4 regions of the Pseudoalteromonas sp. bablab_jr010 genome follow, and region 2 is predicted to be linked to each of the others. Evidence: predicted binding sites of a transcription regulator. Region 2 holds the regulator's gene; each other region holds the start of a gene.
What was found. The regulator LexA, encoded in region 2, represses DNA repair genes until DNA is damaged. The targets are predictions, from matches to a motif close to TACTGTATNNNNATACAGTA.
Positions count from the first base shown of each region.

Region 1: a site for LexA is predicted at 2,652-2,671, ahead of JIG37_RS04885 (DUF4007 family protein). Genes of this name have one in related genera too.
Region 3: a site for LexA is predicted at 2,560-2,579, ahead of uvrD (DNA helicase II). Genes of this name have one in related genera too.
Region 4: a site for LexA is predicted at 2,815-2,834, ahead of JIG37_RS02825 (SulA-like leucine-rich domain-containing protein). Genes of this name have one in related genera too.

Region 1 covers NZ_JACDWV010000066.1:178,598-183,672, forward strand. The annotation lists gene JIG37_RS04870 (AAA family ATPase) at 1-166, opposite strand, end outside; gene JIG37_RS04875 (hypothetical protein) at 175-384, opposite strand; gene JIG37_RS04880 (DEAD/DEAH box helicase family protein) at 381-2,456, opposite strand; gene JIG37_RS04885 (DUF4007 family protein) at 2,775-3,710, shown strand; gene JIG37_RS04890 (hypothetical protein) at 3,703-5,075, shown strand, end outside.
Region 2 covers NZ_JACDWV010000029.1:77,323-82,397, reverse strand. The annotation lists gene JIG37_RS01085 (VOC family protein) at 115-468, shown strand; gene JIG37_RS01080 (hypothetical protein) at 443-1,168, opposite strand; gene JIG37_RS01075 (hypothetical protein) at 1,327-1,707, shown strand; gene JIG37_RS01070 (hotdog fold thioesterase) at 1,715-2,152, opposite strand; gene lexA (transcriptional repressor LexA) at 2,314-2,931, shown strand; gene coxB (cytochrome c oxidase subunit II) at 3,369-4,511, shown strand; gene ctaD (cytochrome c oxidase subunit I) at 4,511-5,075, shown strand, end outside.
Region 3 covers NZ_JACDWV010000208.1:4,073-9,147, forward strand. The annotation lists gene JIG37_RS22280 (GNAT family N-acetyltransferase) at 1-352, opposite strand, end outside; gene uvrD (DNA helicase II) at 330-2,495, opposite strand; gene JIG37_RS22290 (hypothetical protein) at 2,755-2,979, shown strand; gene JIG37_RS22295 (YacL family protein) at 3,101-3,469, shown strand; gene JIG37_RS22300 (peroxiredoxin-like family protein) at 3,502-4,131, opposite strand; gene JIG37_RS22305 (dUTP diphosphatase) at 4,252-4,872, shown strand; gene yrfG (GMP/IMP nucleotidase) at 4,873-5,075, opposite strand, start outside.
Region 4 covers NZ_JACDWV010000051.1:24,464-29,538, reverse strand. The annotation lists gene JIG37_RS02835 (ATP-binding cassette domain-containing protein) at 1-479, opposite strand, end outside; gene JIG37_RS02830 (S9 family peptidase) at 629-2,554, shown strand; gene JIG37_RS02825 (SulA-like leucine-rich domain-containing protein) at 2,858-3,295, shown strand; gene JIG37_RS02820 (YchJ family protein) at 3,336-3,815, shown strand; gene JIG37_RS02815 (alpha/beta hydrolase-fold protein) at 3,812-4,636, opposite strand; gene JIG37_RS02810 (alpha/beta hydrolase) at 4,639-5,075, opposite strand, start outside.

The DNA.
Region 1 (5,075 bases), on a different contig from region 2:
ACTGTGAACCATACAACCCCCATATTAAACCACTCATAGCAGTAGTTTTACCAGTCCCATTCTCAGCTCTGATAACAGTTAGTTTTTTATGATCATCTGTAGAAAAATTAATGATCACGTCCCTGAGCAATCGTACATTTTTGAACTTTGCACTAATTAACTTCATTACTACTCCTAAGAATCTGACATAATTGCATTGAAATGTTCAATTTTATCTTGCAGGCTTCTTTTTACCGATGAAGCATCAACTTGTGTTACCTGAATCAAAAAAGCTTGATTAGCTAACTCAATTAGTTTTTCTTTATTTAAATCATGATAATTTTCAGCATTTTTATTCATTTCTTCTTGGATTAACGTTTCCACTAACTTTCTTGACAAACTCATAATAACTCCTTGATAGCCAATAATTCGTTAGAAATTGAAATAGCTTGATCTAATGATCTGTCTTTCACAGCTAACGACATAAACCACTGCATTCTTTTTAACTCATTTGAAACTAGTGACTTAAACTCTTTTGTATTTTCTGGAGGAAATACAATGAAGTCATGTATCTCGGCTATTTTCTTACCTGTGTCCTCACTTTTCCTTAATACTCTTCCAAGCCTTTGAACCCAAGTCCGAACAGTTCCACTACTTGCAAGAAAATACGCTGTCTTAATAGGGGGAATATTAAAACCTTCATCTAGCACTTTTTTTGAAGTGAGCATTTCGATCTCTCCACGTTTATAAGAACTAATAACATCTTGCATAAGGTTTTTATTTGAAGTTTCATCACCTGTAATTTGATGAAATAAAAAGCCTTCTTCCCTCAAAATATCATTGACAGATATTAATTGTTTTGGGCCTTTATCAGTACAAAAAGCTAAGGAGTGAACTCGACTTTTAAGCGTAGAGACCTCATTTTTAAAGCTTATATTTTTGTTCTCTGCACCTTCAGGAATAGCTCTTCTTCGTATTTGTAATTGCTCTACTAATTTTTTCGTTTCCTTATCTTCACTCCACAACAAACTATTAATTTTTTCTGTATACTCTTTCCATAAGTCCGACTCTTCTTGATTTAAATATACTTTATGGGCTGAATATTTAAACGGTACTAAACAATTACCAATTGCCTCTTCAAGTGAAAACTCGTAAACGACAGGACCAAAATAGTCAAATAACTTTAACGTTCCCTCTGGATCATACTGTCGCTCAGGAGTTGCAGAAAGGGCTAGTCTCAAATCAATAAATTCAGGAGGGTTATCAACAAAACTAGCACTTCCTAAATTATGAGCTTCATCACCAATAAGCATTATTTTATTTTTATATTTTGAAAGTACATTTTTTACTTCATCTGTTTTTAATGCGTCATGTGTAAGAACAATAGCGCTATGTTGAGGAATCATTTCATGTTCTTTAATGGTTCTTCTGATAACTCTCACAATCCCTTTAGTCCCTATTCCTTCAGTATCTAAAGGGCGTAGTGAAAAATTTCTAACATCTTCTGCCCACTGCTTAATTAAAGGCTTATTTGGCACAGCAATAACAAGTATTCCTGCTTCTTCGGATTCAAGAGCGATAGACGCGCAAACAAGTGAGGTGAGAGTTTTTCCGCCACCTGTAGCGATTTCCAAAGTACCTTTGTATCCTTGCTCTACCCAAGCATCAATTGCTTCGCCTTGATGCTTGTAGTCTCCTTCTCTGAAATTGAGCCACTCAGGTATAGTTAATCTTTGAGACACAGTTTTATTTTCCAAATACTTTGTTAATTTTTTTAATAAATTAGGAAACTCTTCCTCTGAAACATCTGTCTTTGTTGACATTAATATTTTTGAAATCGTTTTATCATTCAACTTCAAAGTGTGTGAGTCATCTCTCCTATCATCCCAAAATGTGTTAAATCTATTTTGATAAGAGTCAATGATTGTTCTGTTACTTTTTGACTCCCAACTACGACTAAAAACAAGTTGTTCAAAGTTAGTTAAAAGTCCTGACTTAGTTGCATTACCTGAACCATGTATCGCAACTTCACCTTCAGTTGTTGTAAATAACCAAATTTTGGCGTGCATCATTCCTTCTTTCATTAAAGCTATACGTATATCTAATCTGTTTTTTTTTATCAGGTAGCCTATAGCTTCTAATGTTGAAGAAACTAGGTCTTCTCGAGTTATTTCCTCTTCACCTAATAAAAAGTCAAACATCGATTCGTCATTTTCATATGCTTTAATTAGAGTTTCTTTATCTTCCTCACTTAAATTAGGACTAATAACAAACCTTCCCTTCGCTGAGGGGTTTTTAAATAAAATAGAAAGGGGCTCTGCTAGCTCAGAAATAACTTTTGAAGAAAAATAACCAGATAAGCAATTAAAGTTATTTGAAACCTTGGAAACAGGCAAAAAAAGGTCTTTAACTATGTTTATCTCATTGGGGAAATATACTGGTGGTAAAGAATTCAAAATTTGCTCATTCGTAGTCATTAATAACTTTTCCTTTGAACAAACTTTTCTTTTGATAGTAACATCAACGCCTCCTGCTAAATGTACTCATTATTTAAATGATACTAATTGTGTAGTATCCAACTTTATACTTATCAACTTTGTATATCAAATTCTTTTAAATTAGAATCACATTGATATGTTACTTACTAGTTACTTTTACTTACCTAAAACTAAAACTGTATGCATAGACAGTGCTTTTATAACTTTAACTCTTTATTCTGATGTGCGTTACATATAATATTAGCTTTTGGAGATTCTCTCCAAAAGTAGCATTAAGACTTAAAGGTAACTATAGGAATGAAAGCTAAGTTTTCAGGGCATGACACATTTCCCTTGAGATATGGATGGCTCTACAAAGCAGTTAACCATTTGAATTCAGGTGGAAAATTACAAACAAGTAAAGAGGAAGAAACACAACAAGCAATTATAAAACTTGGTGTGGGAAAAAATATGGTCAATGCTATTCGCTACTGGGCAGAGTCGGCTGGCTTACTAAACAGTAAAAGAACGCAATCAAGTATCGAGTTTTTCACCTCTTATAATGGCAATTACCTTTTTAATGATGAAAAGGGTAAAGACCCTTTTTTAGAGCATATAGGCTCTATTTGGCTCGTGCATTTCTGGCTTTGCTTTAATGAAGAAGAAATGACTTCATATAGATACTTTTTTAATATCTTTAATGGCGAATACTTCGAAAAACAAGTTTTACTTGCTCATATGACTGGCGATATAGCAAAACTGACTTCAAGTGATTCAGCATTAAATGACTCCACAATTCAAAAAGATATAGATACATTCTTAAACTCCTACAGTAAAAAACACTCTGTAAAAACTGCAGGCGAAGAACAATTTAACTCTCCTCTAACTGAGTTATCTCTAATTCAAGAAAGTGGAAAAAATTATTACTTAAGTGCTTTAAATAGTAAATCAGACCTACCGATTGAAATATTTGTTTATGCTGTACTCAAATTCATTCAAAAAGAGTCAAAGTTATCAAACGTTGCTAAAGTCAACTTTAACTCTCTGCTATTAGACCCTTTTTCTCCAGGTAGAATATTTAGACTCTCTGAGCTAGGTCTTGGTGAAAAATTAGATGAAGCCCAAGTTTTTTCAAATGGGAATATATCATGGATTGACTCCATGGGCTTGAGGCAAATTTCTGTTGCTCCCTCTTATTTAAATCAAGAGCAGAGCGTTTTAGATAGTTATTATAAAGGGTTAGAAAATGACTAAGTTATTAGTAGATGTTAAGCAAAAATATAAAAGCTCTACTCGAATAGATAGTCAATTAGAAGATAGCAAACAGTTTATTGATAATTTCATTCTTCATGGTACGGCTATTAATGTACTTGAAACAATTAGTAGAGACTTCGAGGGCAGTGAGCAAAGAGCTTATACGATTACAGGTCCCTACGGTTCAGGTAAATCTACAGTTGCATTGTTTTTATCTTTGCTTCTATCTACAAATAAAAATGAAAGGGACTACGCTGAAGACTCATTAGATAGCGCAGAAGGCCTAAAGTCCGAGTTTCCTAATCGTTTTAAAGTCTCTAAAGGTTGGAAAACAATCAAGCATGTTTGCGCTATGGAGTCTCCAGCCCACGCTATACTTTTCACTGTAGCGAATTCACTCAACATCAAAATTAACAAAGAGCAAATTGAAGATTATTCTGATGTTGAATGCCTAGAACTTATAAAAGAACACTTAAATTCTAAAAAATTAGCGGAAGACGGTGTATTAATTTTATTGGATGAAATGGGTAAAGCGCTCGATTTCTGTGCAAGCAATAATAAAGATCTATATATATTTCAACTTTTAGCTGACATCGCCCAACAGTCTAACAACAACGTAGTAATTATTGGATTTCTTCATCAGTCCTTTACTGAATATGCGAAAAATAAAGAATCAAAGTTACAAGAAGATTGGGCAAAAGTTCAAGGAAGGTATAGAGATCTTGGCTATAACCCTTCTGTAGATGAATCATTGTTTTTACTAGGAGACGCTATAAGTAAATCATCTAAAAAGGTAGATGAACAACTAACAGAAAATAATAAAAATTTAGTGAAAATAGTAAATGATTCTTTCGCTAGTAAGACAAGAAGCTCTGCTGATTTATTTAAAACACTTCCGTTAGATCCTTTAGTAAGCCTTCTCTTAGGACCAATATCTAAGCGCAGATTCTCACAAAATGAACGAAGTTTATTCGGTTTTTTAGCATCTCATGAGAAATATGGTTTCAGAGAGTTTCTTTCAGAGTTTTTCACTGAAAAATGCGACAACTATAAGCTGTACTCTTTAGATAATCTTTGGAATTATCTGCATCATAATCTTTATCATGTAATTGTTACTTCATCAGACAGTAAGGCGTGGTTAGAAAGCTGTGATGCCGTTGACAGAGCAACAAAGAAAGGTAGCGAATTACACACTTCAATTGCCAGGGTTGTAGCGTTGTTAACTCTGTTCGGATTCAATCAGCACTTCCACTCTACAAAAGTATTTCTAGAAAACTATTTCGAACAAAAAGGATTTCAGAAAGCAGATATCACTAAAGCAATTGCTGAGCTTGAATCTTGGACAGTCATCATATTTCGCCCTGC
Region 2 (5,075 bases):
CCATCACATCAGTGAACTACAGGAAGCGCTATTTTAGAGCGACTATTCTAAAAATGAAAAGTTTTTCAACTCAGCTATAGTTGTTAGGCCGTTTTAATTAAAGGAATTACAACTATGTTATTAGGTGCCTTCTCAGTGAGTTTAAATGTCAAAGATATTCGTGCTTCAAAGCAGTTTTATGAAAAGCTAGGTTTCAACGAGTTTGCTGGGGAGATAGAACAGCATTGGCTAATTATGAAAAACGGTGAACATTTAATTGGTTTGTTTCAAGGTATGTTCGACAAAACCATGCTGACCTTTAACCCAGGGTGGGATCAAAATGCTGAAGCTTTGGATGAATTTGCAACCTTTGAGCAATTAGCTGCACAATTTCAGCAACAAGGATTAGAAATACAAAAGGCCGGTGACGCGAGTTTTATTATCACCGACCCAGATGGCAATCCTATTTTGATTGACCAACACGTGTAGCTGGCTTTTTACGTTTAATTCGAACGTTTTGTAGTAACAAGAGAACTCCTGTAATACAAAATAGTACGCTGGTGGCCGAGAAGCTGATGAGTAGTGGATTGTTAAAGTTCTCACGCTCATCATAATCCATAATGTGTAGCATCCAGAAAAAGTCGAAAATGCGCCACAGGGTGCTGCGCACAGTAATAAGGTTACCGGTTTGGCTATCTAAATATAAGGTTGTTGATCGCCAATCATCGAAGCTAATTTGCCAAACATTGGCTTTGTGACCGACTTCTCTAGGCCCTTTTGTTAATAACTGCGCTTGCGTTATTTTTGCGTCAATAAGCAGGTGAGCTTGCGCATTTTCAATGATTTGCGCTTTACTCGGTGCAGGCATTTTAGCACCTGTTCTGCCATCAAAAGTAAACGTACCGCTAGAGGATGTAACTTCTATAATCGGGGTATTTAAAAAATGGCTATATTTAATACCTTCAATTTGCTCAAATTGCGCTGTTATCTTATCAACAGATGCTAAGTAGTCTGACAATAAAAATGGGCTACTTAAACTGCGATTAGCCAAATGTTTGCCATGCACTTTTTCAAGTGGTAATGAGCTCATTACCAGCCCACCTAAGAGCCAAAAAAAGATCTGTAAAGCAAGTAAGTAGCCAAGCCATTTATGCCCTTTACGAGCATACTTAAACAGGCGTTTATTCATTATTACCCCGTTATTATTGTTATGTGGGCGCTATTTTAAGTTGTTTAGCTAGATTGCCAATGCGGCATAATGTCGCATTAACTGTATTCTAGATTTGGTATATATACAAAACTGAGTTAAAGTTTCAGTCGATATCAACAGAGGGTAAAAACGAGAGTATGTCGGAAATTCAATTTTTAAATGTAGATCTGGAGCTTGAATCAAAGCACGATATTAGTGCGCTTGTTGCTGATTTGAAGAAAAACGCCATGGTTTTACATTATGACCAAGATGAATACCGCCAACTAGCACGTATTGAAGCAACCGCAGATATCAGCTCTCCAGATAAAGCCATTAACCAGCTTTGCGAGCTTATTGAGTCTTGCTCGCGCAATGCATTAAAACAGTGGTTATCGTGCTCAAAGCGTACATTTGATATAGGCTTTGAATCAGGTAATTCGCCTAAATGCTTTAACCAACCCCTGCATGCCGACACCTTGTTACGTATCTCAGCAATTGGTGCAGGGATTGAAATTACTATTTATCCTATTGAAAAATAGCCAGAATTTATCGCTCTACAACAGCTGCGGTCATTCTTGATACGCAGCAAAGCTCTCCTGCGGCATTGGTAATTTTAATATCCCAAACAGATGTTCGCTTACCTAAATGCAGCGGTCTTGCTGTTGCTGTTAACGTTCCTTTGCGTGACGCTTTCATGTGGTTGGCATTAATTTCTTGGCCAACAGCATAGAACTTATTGAAATCAACCACGAAATTGGCTGCATAGCTTGCCACTGTCTCTGCTAATACAACGTTTGCTCCGCCATGAACCATACCCATAGGGTTATGATGCTCAGGAATAGCAGGCATAGTTGCCATTAAATAATCATCACCAATTTCAGTCACCTCAATGCCCATAGTTTTCATTAAAGTGCCTTGACCGGTGATCCCTTGTTCTAGCTCTTTGCAAAGCTCTAACGTGATTGGGTGGTGCCAAATACTCATTGTGTTTCCTTAGCCTGCTAATTAAAGCTAATACCTTATGGCATCTTTCGGTGTGGTTCAATGTTAGTTTTGTAGCAATATGATGGGGTTAATTTAAATTTGCGATTTTCAAATAACTGTATATACTCACAGTTAAATGTACTGTATGGAAAACCAGTTGTATGCGCCCATTAACTAAACGCCAATCGCAAATTTTAGAACTAATTAAAGTCTTTATTAAAGATACAGGCATGCCACCTACGCGTGCTGAAATAGCTCAAACATTAGGTTTTAAAAGTGCCAACGCTGCTGAAGAACACCTAAAAGCACTGGCTAAAAAAGGCATGATCAAAATGAAGCCTGGGGCGAGTCGCGGTATTCAGTTAATTGAAGAAGATGAGCCAGAGCAACTAGGCTTACCTTTAATTGGCCGTGTTGCAGCTGGTGAACCTATTTTGGCGCAAGAGCATGTTGAAAGCCACTGCCAAGTTGATCCTTCATTATTTAAACCTGCAGCCGATTTCTTACTGCGTGTAAATGGTATGAGTATGAAAGACATTGGTATTATGGATGGCGATTTGCTTGCAGTACACAGAACACAAGTTGCTGAAAACGGGCAAGTAGTTGTAGCTCGAGTCGATGAAGATGTAACAGTTAAGCGTCTAGAAAAAGCGGGTCGCAAAGTACTTTTACACGCTGAGAACGAAGAGTTTTCGCCTATTGAGGTTGACCTTGAGCATGAGTCGTTCAACATCGAGGGGTTAGCGGTAGGTGTTATTCGTAACGCTGACTGGATGTAACTGTTCCCAATTTGGTGCATCAAATTGACTCAATTTGGTGCGCCGCTGAAATTTTACTACTTAATTAGGATTTGTGAATCCTTACTCTTCATTTAAAGCCTTATATGGCGCAGTTTTCCTCTCTTTTTATATTTCGTTTTTACTCCTAAACATTAAATAACGCGCTGATTATAGTTGTTATTTCTGCACCAAAATAAACATTTATTATCATTAAAACTTGCTTATTGGTCATTTTTTAACTAATTGGTTAATACACTGTATTAACACCTAATTAATAAAAAGACACAAAAATGTGCGAGGTGTTAGTCATGGGGTCGGTATCATAAGTGGGTCAAAATGATACGTAGTCGCTCTGAACAATAAGAAAAACGAATGGGCACCTTGCTGTATCGCCTTTTCGCTTTGCGTCTTGCAATAGCATCTAAAGGAGCCGTCACATGGGTAAACTGCGTTACGCCTTGTGGCTTATATTGTTTGCACTTCCTGAGCTTGCATTGGCAAATAGCCAATACAATATGCGTAAAGGGGTGACCGATATAAGTAATAATGTTTATGAGTTACACATGACGATATTTATTATCTGCTGTGTAATCGGCATCATCGTATTTGCGGTGATGTTTTGGGCTTTAATACACCACCGTAAATCCAAAGGGGCCAAGCCTGCCCAATTTCATGAAAGTACAAAAGTTGAAATACTTTGGACTGCCATTCCATTTGTCATCTTAATCGCCATGGCTGTGCCTGCCACAAAAACCTTAATTGCCATGGAAGATGCCTCTAAAGCCGATATCACCATTAAAGTGACGGGCTCACAATGGAAGTGGCATTATGAGTACATGGGTGAAGACATTGCTTATTACTCGATTCTATCTACACCAAAAGACCAAATAGACAACAAAGCAGAGAAAACTGAGCATTATTTGCTTGAAGTAGATAAACCGCTAGTACTTCCTATCAATAAAAAAGTTCGCTTTTTAATGACTTCAGACGATGTAATTCATTCATGGTGGGTGCCTGATTTTGCGGTTAAAAAGGATGCAAATCCTGGGTTTATCAATGAAGCGTGGACACGTATTAACGAGCCAGGCGTGTACCGTGGCCAATGTGCTGAGTTATGCGGTAAAGATCATGGCTTTATGCCTGTTGTGGTGAAAGCCTTACCTGAAGATGAATTTGCTAATTGGCTTGCAGATGCTAAGCAAGAAAAAGCCAATGCGGCCGCAGCGGATGCTGCTTTGCTTGATCAAACATTACCGAAAGAAGAGCTTATGACCTTGGGTGAGCAAGTCTACATGGCTAGTTGTGCTGCATGCCACCAACCTACCGGTATGGGCCTACCTGGCGTATTTCCAGCACTTAAAGGCAGCCCGATTGTATTAGGTGATGTAAAAGATCACATAGATATTGTGTTACACGGTAAGCCTGGCACAGCAATGCAAGCGTTTGATAAACAGCTTTCAATTAAGCAACTTGCTGCGGTTATTACTTATAAGCGAAACGCGTGGGGTAATGACACCGGCGATGTTATCCAACCGAGTCAAATTCAAGCCGCGATTGATGCAGCAGCGGAGGCGAACTAATGAGTAACGTTATTAACGAGCAAGCAACTGGGCATGCGCATCACGACCATCATTACCCAGCTAAAGGTTTTAAGCGTTGGCTTTACACCACCAATCATAAAGACATCGGGAGTTTATACCTGATTTTTTCACTCACCATGTTTTTAATTGGTGGAGCAATGGCAATGGTGATCCGCGCTGAACTGTTTCAGCCTGGATTACAGTTAGTCGATCCGCACTTTTTTAATCAAATGACTACCGTACATGGCTTGATCATGGTGTTTGGTGCCGTTATGCCCGCGTTCACTGGGCTTGCAAACTGGATGGTACCTATGATGATAGGCGCACCGGATATGGCCTTACCACGTATGAATAACTGGAGCTTTTGGATATTGCCTTTCGCATTTTTAATCCTCTTAGCTTCGTTACTCATGCCGGGTGGCGGTCCTGCGTTTGGTTGGACTTTCTATGCACCACTCTCCACCACTTACAGTAACGACAACACCGCACTGTTTGTATTTGCTGTACATATCATGGGTATCAGCTCAATTATGGGGGCGATTAACGTTATCGTGACCATCGTCA
Region 3 (5,075 bases), on a different contig from region 2:
GTGCTGGGTCTTGCCAGTTATTATCATCGGGCAGCAGTAATATAAGTACACCACCAGCTTTTACGGTACCGGCAAGCGCGGCTAGTTTATCGGCATATAAACCGCTAAAACCATCAAAAATTGCGTGTTGAAACTCTTGACCAAGAATCTGGTGAGCATGTTTTGGGAACTCACTATTTGCTAATAATGAGCTGCTACTGAAAACATAGGTATTTTTTAGCGCTAATTGGTTTGCAAACTGATAGCACCAAGTTTCGCTGCCTTGCACAATGACAAGCTGGCGATGCTTTGCAATCACCAGCTCATTACATAGCGCTGTTATATACTCATTATAAGGCTTGAAGTCTTGCATACTGTGTTACAAGCCATTTACTGCCTAGATCATCAAAGTTCACTTGAATACGTGACTGTGCGCCGCTGCCTTCGTAATTGAGTACGGTTCCTGCACCGAACTTAGCGTGTAATACGCGCTGTCCTAAGTTAAAGCCGCTATCTTCAAATGCGGCATGTGTTACTGATGGACTAAAACGACCTGCCGCAGGTGGCCTTGAAACCTGTGTTTTAATACGAATTTCTTCGATACAGTCTTCAGGCATTTCGCGTAAAAAGCGTGATGGGCTGTGGTATTTTTCTTGTCCGTATAAACGGCGGCTTTCTGCGTGGCTAATATATAGTTTTTCCATCGCGCGAGTCATGCCAACATAACATAAGCGACGTTCTTCTTCTAAACGACCAGACTCTTCATTACTTTGTTGTGATGGGAACATGCCCTCTTCAACACCCACCATAAATACCAGCGGGAATTCTAGGCCTTTTGCTGAGTGCAGTGTCATCATTTGCACCGCGTCTTCGTGCTCATCAGCTTGACCTTCGCCAGATTCTAGAGAGGTATATGCCAAAAAGCCTTGCAGTGGTGAGCTGAACTCTTCATCTTCAGGAAGTTCGTATTGACCACAAGCACTAATAAGCTCTTCTAAGTTTTCTACGCGGGCACGGCCTTTTTCACCTTTTTCAGCTTGATACATTGCCATTAACCCCGAGCTTTGAATGGTGTATTTCGCTTGCTCTTCTAGGGTGAGATCGCTGATTTTATCTTCGATATGCTCAACAAGTTCTAAGAATTTTGTCACGGCACTTGCTGCACGGCCAGATAAGTGCTGCTGCTCGATAATAGCTTTAGCGGCATACCAAAGTGGCAATGACTCATTGCGCGCGCAATCACGAATGTGGCTTAGTGTTTTATCACCAATGCCGCGAGCAGGGGTGTTAATAACGCGCTCGAAAGCCGCATCATCTTGACGGTTACCAACTAAACGTAAATACGAAAGTGCATCTTTGATCTCTTGGCGCTCGAAGAAGCGCATACCGCCGTAAATACGGTATTTTAAACCTTCTTGTAGCATTGCTTCTTCGAGTACACGAGATTGCGCATTGTTACGGTATAAAATCGCGGCGTCTTGTAATGCATTACCTGCATTTAGCCAGCTACGTAGTTTGCTGCTAACAAAGCGCGCTTCGTCTAATTCATTAAACGCAGCGTAAACTGAAATCGGCTCACCATCATTGCCGTCTGTCCACAGGCTTTTGCCCATGCGTTCAGCATTGTTTTTGATCAGCGCGTTTGATGCTTTCAAAATTGTTGCCGTTGAACGGTAATTTTGTTCAAGGCGAATGGTTTCGGCTTCGAAGTCAGTTAAAAAGCGTTTGATATTCTCAATTTTTGCGCCACGCCAGCCATAGATACTTTGGTCATCATCACCTACGATCATAATACTGTTGGTGTTACCTGCGAGTAATTTTAACCAAGCGTACTGAATCGTATTGGTATCCTGGAACTCGTCTACCAGCATATGGGCAAAACGCTGTTGATAGTGACGTAAAAGTGTTGGGTGGTTCTTAAGTACTTCGTAGCAGCGCAGCAGTATTTCTGCAAAGTCGACTAAACCTGCGCGGTCACAAGCCTCTTGATATGCAGCATAGACTTTCAGCATCATTTGCTCATTAATATCGTAGGCTTGAATGTCTTTAGGGCGCAGACCTTCATCTTTTTTCGCGCTGATATACCAACCAAATTGTTTTGCAGGCCACTTTTTATCATCGATGTTCATCGCTTTAAGTAAGCGTTTGATCATACGTTGTTGATCGTCAGAATCTAAAATTTGAAAGCTTTCAGGCAAGTTCGCTTCACGGTGATGGGCGCGCAGAATACGATGAGATAAGCCGTGGAAAGTACCAATCCACATACCACCAACCGGTGCTTTTAACGTTTCTTCTACACGAGTGCGCATTTCTTTCGCGGCTTTATTTGTGAAGGTTACCGCAAAGATACTGTATGCAGAAGCTTGCTCAACTTGCATGAGCCATGCGATGCGATGAACAAGTACTCGAGTTTTACCAGAACCTGCACCTGCAAGTACTAGCATATTTTGCAATGGGGCTGCGACTGCATCCCGTTGTTTGTCATTTAAGCCATCGAGTAATTCAGAAACGTCCATCGTTACGCCTTTTCAATCTATAATGGGTGGAGTATAACAGGTGTTTATGCAAGGCTAAATAAAATACTGTTTTTATAAACAGCTATTTTGGCAAGTCATTAAAATTGAAGTATTAAAATTGTGAATTTGACCGATTTTTAGCAAAAAAAACTAAAATCAAAATAACGATACTTTTTAACACTCTGATTTGTAAGCCATAATAAGTTGGCATAAAGTGTGTTTACTAAAAGTATAATCATTAAAAACTACAGAGGTTAGTATGGCAGAGCAAGGTTCTGGCGGTAATGTAATCGCAGCAATATGTAATATCTTTTTTCCTGGTTTAGGGCAATTGGTACAAGGCCGTTTAATGGCGGCTATTGCATTCTTTTTAGCATGGGTTATTAGTGGGGCACTAATTTACGTTGCAGTTGGCTTTATTTTACTGCCAATCGTATACCTATGGGCGATTATTGATGCTGCGCGCTTCAAATCGCGACTCTAGCTATTTTAATAGCATAAACACGAGCGCCATGTTGGCGCTCGTGCTGATTTAAGACTACAAAACTCGCCACGTTTAGCTGCAAACGATATAATTAGCAGATAACGTATTAAGAGTACCCTCCATGGAATATCAATTTATCCGCGATCCTATTAGCGGTTTACGCATTAAAATCTCCTCTGAACATGCCGTCATAGGCCGTTGGCTAAACGAAGAAATCGGTAAAGAAAAAATCGCGATGGTACAAGCATTAATCTCCGCGGTTAAGAGCAGTCATGAGTCTTTAACCTTACAAGGTCAAGAAATTGATTTGATCTTAAGTAAAGACGAAGCGCTATTCGAAGCACATGCGTTACATCAAGACAACGAAGACTTAGTTGCCTACCAAGATGATGATTTAATGCTTGAAGAAGAAGGCTTGTGTAGTGGCTGTGGTTTTGAAGACTTTGTTGATTTAATTGAATCTTGGCAAGAATTTACACAAGGCCGATAAGCAGAAGCATATTCTGCTTATCGATTACTAAATTATTGCTCGCTCACTGATTTAACAGCGGCTAGTAATAAATCTTCTGTTAAGCGTACTTTGTAATTTGGGTTGGCGTATTGAAAATTAACTAACCCATTAGTGTCTATCACAAACACTGCAGGTACGGGTAACGCTACTTTCACTTCGCCCTCTAACGAGACAAAGTTAACCCCAAGTTTGTTGCGGTAAATCTTTGCTGTTTTGTCATCTAAGTAAAACGCTAAACCTAACTTTTGTGCCAACAAAAGGCTGTCGTCAGACAATAATTGATAGTTTGGTGAAGTAATTTTTGATTCAGCGAGCTTTTCAGGACTATCTGGCGAAACGGCAATTATCTGTGCTCCTAAATCCGCTAGCTCTTTCTCAATTTTTTGGACATTGGCCAATTGCTTTGAACAATATGGGCACCAGCCACCACGATAAACAATGAGCACAGTCGTTTTTTCTTTAAAACGCTCAGCGAGTGAGACGGTTTTACCGTATTGATCTTTTAACTCAATATTTGGCACTGCTAAGCCGGGTAATAATGGGCTAACTTGCTCTGCTGATTCGGCAATATTGGTTGCAGTCGCGGCAATAACTTGGCTTGATAGTACAAATAGTGCACTAATGAGTAGAGATTTAAACATAGGCTTCCTCGGTTATTTTTATCAACTGCAAAGCAGACCTGATCATATGTGTTTTTATTTCATCAATGACAAAATTATCTGTAGTATATACATAATTGAAAATGCAAGTTGGGATAAAGAATGTCTGCTAATTTACAAAAACTCGTTGTTATGCTCGAGATGCAAAATGCGATGAATACTAAAGTTCATGAGCAATGGTTTAGCCAAGGTTTTGAATGGTATCGTGCAATTTGGGTTGAGTGTGCTGAAATGCTGGATCACTACGGTTGGAAGTGGTGGAAAAAACAAACCCCAGATACAGAACAAGTTATTTTAGAGTTAGTTGATATTTTCCATTTTGGTTTATCTTTACGTATTGATGGTGAAACCAGCTATGAGCAGTTAGCTGCACAACTTGAAGCTGAGTTAAATGCACCAGTTCAAGCCGATGATTTTAAACAAACACTCGAAGTGTTAGCTGGGTCAGCAGTCGCTGAAAAGAGTTTTAATGCAGCCGCATTTGCAGGTTGTATGGCGCAAATTGGTATGGATATCGATGACTTATACCGTGGCTATGTTGGTAAAAATACCTTGAACTTCTTCCGCCAAGATCATGGCTACAAAGATGGTAGTTATATCAAAGTGTGGAATGGCCAAGAAGATAACGAGCACTTAGTTGAAGTGGTAAAAAGCCTAGATACAGAGCATGCAGATTTTGCAAAACTTGTATACCAAGGCTTAGAGCAGCGTTACCCGAAGTAATTATTTAACGGGTATAAACTCGCGAAAATCGATGGTCGATAAAAAGCCATCGAACTGTTTATGCGGTTGCTGACTATCAGGGTTGGCAACCGCAAGTATATGACCAATACCAAACTCTTTTGCCGCATCTAGCACGGCGGGGCTGTCATCCACAAATAAAGTCCGTTCCTTATCAAACTGCCATTCTTGATGTACTTGTTGCC
Region 4 (5,075 bases), on a different contig from region 2:
AAAAATTTTATACTTGTTTGATCAAGTGCAGCACTCGGTTCATCTAATAGCAAAAATGGAGCTTGCTTTAAAAAAGCAGTTATAAGCTGACACTTCTTTTGATTGCCACTCGACAAAGCACTAAAGCGAGTATTGAGGTGCTCTTTAAAGTTAAATCCAGTAATGAGTTGCTCAGGCATATCTTTCTTTAACGCCTTGCAACTAAGTTCAATAACTTGTCGCGCAGTTAAAAAATCTGGCAGAGCAATACGGTCGCTAGCAATTGAAACAATGTTTTGCGGCGATTTTAATGCTTGATTATTATATAAAACCTGCCCTGATTGCGGCTTTTCAAGGCCAGCTAGCATCATCAATAATGTTGTTTTTCCTCTGCCATTGGCTGCCTGTAAACAAACTCGTTTACCTTGAAATTGCTTATTATAGTTTTCAAAAACGTGGGCTGAAGCAAAGCGCTTATTGAGGTTGTTAATTTCAATCATGTTTATTCCTTTAATAGTGAAAAAATAGTAACACACTCATATCTCTTATTAGTTACATGATTTGTAACAAATATCGAACGGGTAAAACTTGCGTTTAGATTATGAACAGGCAACACTTTAAAACGAAAAATTAACAAGGAATAATTACAATGAAACCGAGTTTTCAACTAGCAGCTGTTGCATGCGCACTTAGCCTTGCACTTGCAGGATGTTCACAATCAACCCCATCAACTAGCAGCACCGAAAGCGTGCAACAAAGCCAAACTGTTAAACAGTATGACGCTGAAACCTTTTTTGATACAACCTCAATCATGGGCAGCAGCTTTTCACCAAAAGGCGACAAAATACTCGTTAGCAGTGACGAAAGCGGTATTTATAGCCTATACGAAGTAGATATAAAAACCGCCAAAAAAACCCGCTTAACAGATTTTGAAGACAGTACGTATGCTGTGGCTTATTTCCCTAAAGATGAGCGCGTACTATTTACTAAAGACTCTGGCGGTAATGAGCGTTATCACATCTATGTTCGCGAAACAGACGGCACAGTTAAAGATCTTACGCCAGGTGAAGAAACCCGTGCAGGATTTGCAGGCTTCACAGAAGACGGTAAACACTTTTTTATAACCAGCAATCAGCGTGATGCTAAGTTTATGGACCTATATCGTGTTGATGCTAATAGCTATGAAGTAACGCCTGTTTATCAAAATACCATGGGGCTAGATGTCGGTGCGATCAGCCCTGACGGCCGCTTTATTGCTTTATCGAAAAACAATTCGAACAAAGACAGCGATGTATTTATTCTCGATACGCGTAAAAAAACACTGAAACCAGAGCTCATTACCCGTCATGACGACGACGCTAAATATGGCCCAGAAACCTTCTCAAGAGACAGTAAATCATTATATTACTCAACCGACGCCAAAGGTGAGTTTGCAGAGGTGTGGCGCTATGACTTAACGACCGGCGAGCACAGCCCTGCCCTCAAAGATGAGTGGGATGTGAGTTTTATCTACTTCTCTAAATCTGGTCGTTATCAAGTAAGCGGTGTTAATGCTGACGCAAGCACTAAAGTGTCGATAATTGATACCACCACAGGTAAAGGTATTGCCATGCCATCGCTGCCAGCTGGTAACTTACGTGGTGTGAACTTTTCAGCTGATGAAAAGACCATGGCGTTTTATTTAAATTCAGATACCTCACCAAGTAACCTATTTGTTTGGCAACTCGGAGAATCAAAAGCTAAACAGTTAACCAACACATTAAGTGATGCAATTAATCAAAATGACTTGGTTGAAAGCACAATTGTGCGCTTTAAAAGCTTTGATGGTTTAGAAATCCCCGGGGTTTTATATAAGCCTAAGCAAGCTAACAGCAACAACAAAGTACCAGCTTTAGTTTGGGTGCACGGCGGTCCTGGCGGCCAAAGTCGTACAGGCTATAGTGCAATGCAGCAGCATTTAGTCAATCATGGTTATGCCATTTTTGCAGTTAATAACCGTGGCAGCTCAGGCTATGGTAAAACCTTCTTCCATTTAGATGATAAAAAGCATGGCACTGACGATTTACAAGATATTGTTTACGGTAAAAAACACCTGCAAAGCCTAGATTGGGTTGATGCTGATAAAATTGGCATCATGGGGGGCAGCTATGGTGGCTTTATGACCGCCGCAGCTCTTGCCTTTGAACCTGAAGAGTTCAAAGTAGGCATTAATATATTTGGTGTAACAAACTGGGTTAGAACCTTAAACTCGATTCCACCATGGTGGGAAAGCTTTAAAAAGGCGCTGTATGATGAAATGGGCGACCCAGCGACAGACGGTGAACGTCACCGTGCCATTTCGCCACTATTTCATGCTAAAAACATCACCAAGCCATTAATGGTGATCCAAGGTGCTAACGACCCTCGAGTTTTACAAGTTGAAAGCGATGAACTTGTTGCCGCTGTAAAGGCAAATGGTGTGCCTGTCGAATATGTATTATTTGATGATGAAGGCCATGGTTTTACTAAAAAAGAAAACCGCATAAAAGCCTCAAATGCATACCTTGAGTTTTTAAATACCTACTTAGATAAATAGCAAAATTGCAAAGATAAAGAGCCGGTATGATGCCGGCTTTTTTTATGCAAAACACCTGTATAGATTCAAAATTTTACAGTTTACACAGTACTGTATAAAATACTGTATATCTTTACTGGTAAATTTTTCACCTTTTCCAATCATCAAAATAAAACCGTAAAGCACTGTTTAATAACAATTAAATTATTTTGACTAAAATTAAACTGAATCATTGGTTAAAAAATAGCAAAAAAGTACTTGCGCAAAAACACTGTATAAACTACTGTATACACATACTGTATAAACAACCAGTGAGTGAAAGTTATGTTACAGCCAATTACCTTAAGAACAGTTAAAAGCTACCAACAAGATAACGACAAAGCGTCTGTTAATTTAATTCAAATTGAAGACGAAATTTCAGCAACTTTTGAGCTGTTAAAAGTATTGCATCATTACAATAGCCAAAATGCATGGACACTATTAATTGCTCCTGATCATGTTCCTAGTAAAGCCTTACTAGATTCATGTTCGATTGATACCAGCAAACTTCTTGTGATCAGACAAAAACATTTAGTTAATCTTGAGTATGTTCTTAGTTCAGCATTACATAACGGTAATTTTGCTGCTGTGATCACATGGACAGATATTGTAAACAATCATCAACTTGATTCGATGAACTTAAACCTTGAGCAGGCATCTGCTAAATTTTATTGTTTTACAAAAAGCGCTCAATTAAACAATTTAGTACCGCAGCCACAATAGGCTTGTTAAAATAACAATTTATAGTTTTAGGTAAGTTGTTATGACATCACTCACACACTCCCTTTGTCCTTGTGGCAGCGAATCGACTTACGAGCTTTGCTGCCAGCCTTTTCATACAGGTGCAAGCCAAGCTGATACGCCAGAGCAACTTATGCGTTCTCGTTTTAGTGCTTACGCACTAAAAGATGCAAAATATGTATTTAGTACCTATGCACAAAGCCAGCAAGCCGCTAACCCTGTTCGCGAAATTAAAGATTTTGCTAATAGCTGCCGTTTTACCAAGCTAAGTGTTTTAGATACTGAACATAACGAGCAAGAAGGTTTTGTAGAATTTAAAGCTAATTACTTTTATCAAAACTTGTATTGTGAGTTACACGAGAAGTCGCGTTTTATTAAAGAAGATGGCCTATGGCGTTACCTAGACGGTGATATAACGCCAGTTGCAGATATTAAAATAGGCCGTAACGACGAGTGCCCTTGTGGGAGCGGCAAAAAATATAAAAAGTGTCACGCTCTTTAGTTACCATTAACCTGGTAAATCCAGTCTAAGGCTTGGGTAATCGTTGTTGGGAATGCGGTTGCATGGCGTGCCTGAGGAATAACAAATAAATTTGTTATAACCAGCGCGCCGCTTTGTTTATTAATTTTAGCTGCTAATTGCCTTGCGCCCGACACCATTTTTTCACCTTCGCTTTCTTCAAGTTCACCCACTGCGATGTAAACTTTTGTTGTGTTGGCAGCTGGTTTTACAGCCATAGCTAATATTGAGTTTTCTTTAAACCACACTGAAGGACTGCCGATAATATAATTTGAAAAAAGCGAAGGCTCAGTGAATAAGGTATAAGCCGCAAATAAACCGCCAAGTGAGTTACCGACTAACGTACTTTTTTGGGTTGTTCTGTAGTGAGCCTCAATATGAGGCAATACAGTATGTTTTAGGTAGTTTAGATACTGACTTGCTCCGCCTGTTTTACGCTGCCAATTTTTATCTTCAAATGGCGTATAGTCATAAATACGGCTATTGAGCCCAGATACACCTTTTTGATATCCAACTGCAACGATAATTACCTCCTCTATAGCCACCGAATTCATCATAAAGCGACTAGCACCAGAGGCAATTGGCAAACTGTAGTTTGCATCTAACAGGTAAACAACTGGGTGGCGCTTCTGGTTCTGCTTTTGGTAGCTGCGTGGCAATTTAATCGTAATGGGGTATTCGTTTTTGGTATGTTTATCTTTAAGTAACACAGTATTAGTACGTGGCAAAGTAAACGGCTCAGCATTGCTTACAGAGCTCACACTCAAAAAACTGATCACAATAACTAACAGTAAATAAGGCATAGTTAATCCTTTAGCCACTTCTTAATTGGTAACAGCCACTCATCTTTTGGTTTATAAAATGCGCCATGGGAGAGCCCTGTATTAATGCTTATTTCTTCGAACTTGGTTACGTCACTTCTATCAATTAAAAATTGGCAAGAGCCAACCTGATCTGAGCGCTCAAAGATAGAATACACTTTGCCATAAGCCTTAACTGATGTGTGATTTTTTATAAGGCCTGCACAACCTGCCAATATAATTAAGTTAATATGTGTACGTTTAAGTTCATTAGCCGCCAGGATCGACAATGCCCCGCCCCGTGAAAAACCAACCAAACTAATGTTCGACTCAGCAACACCGACACTGATCAATGCTTCAACATCTGCAGCGAGTTTTTTCGCAAACGTAAATGGCTCAGTACCTTTTGGCCTGTGATAGGCAATTAAATGATAGCTTTCAT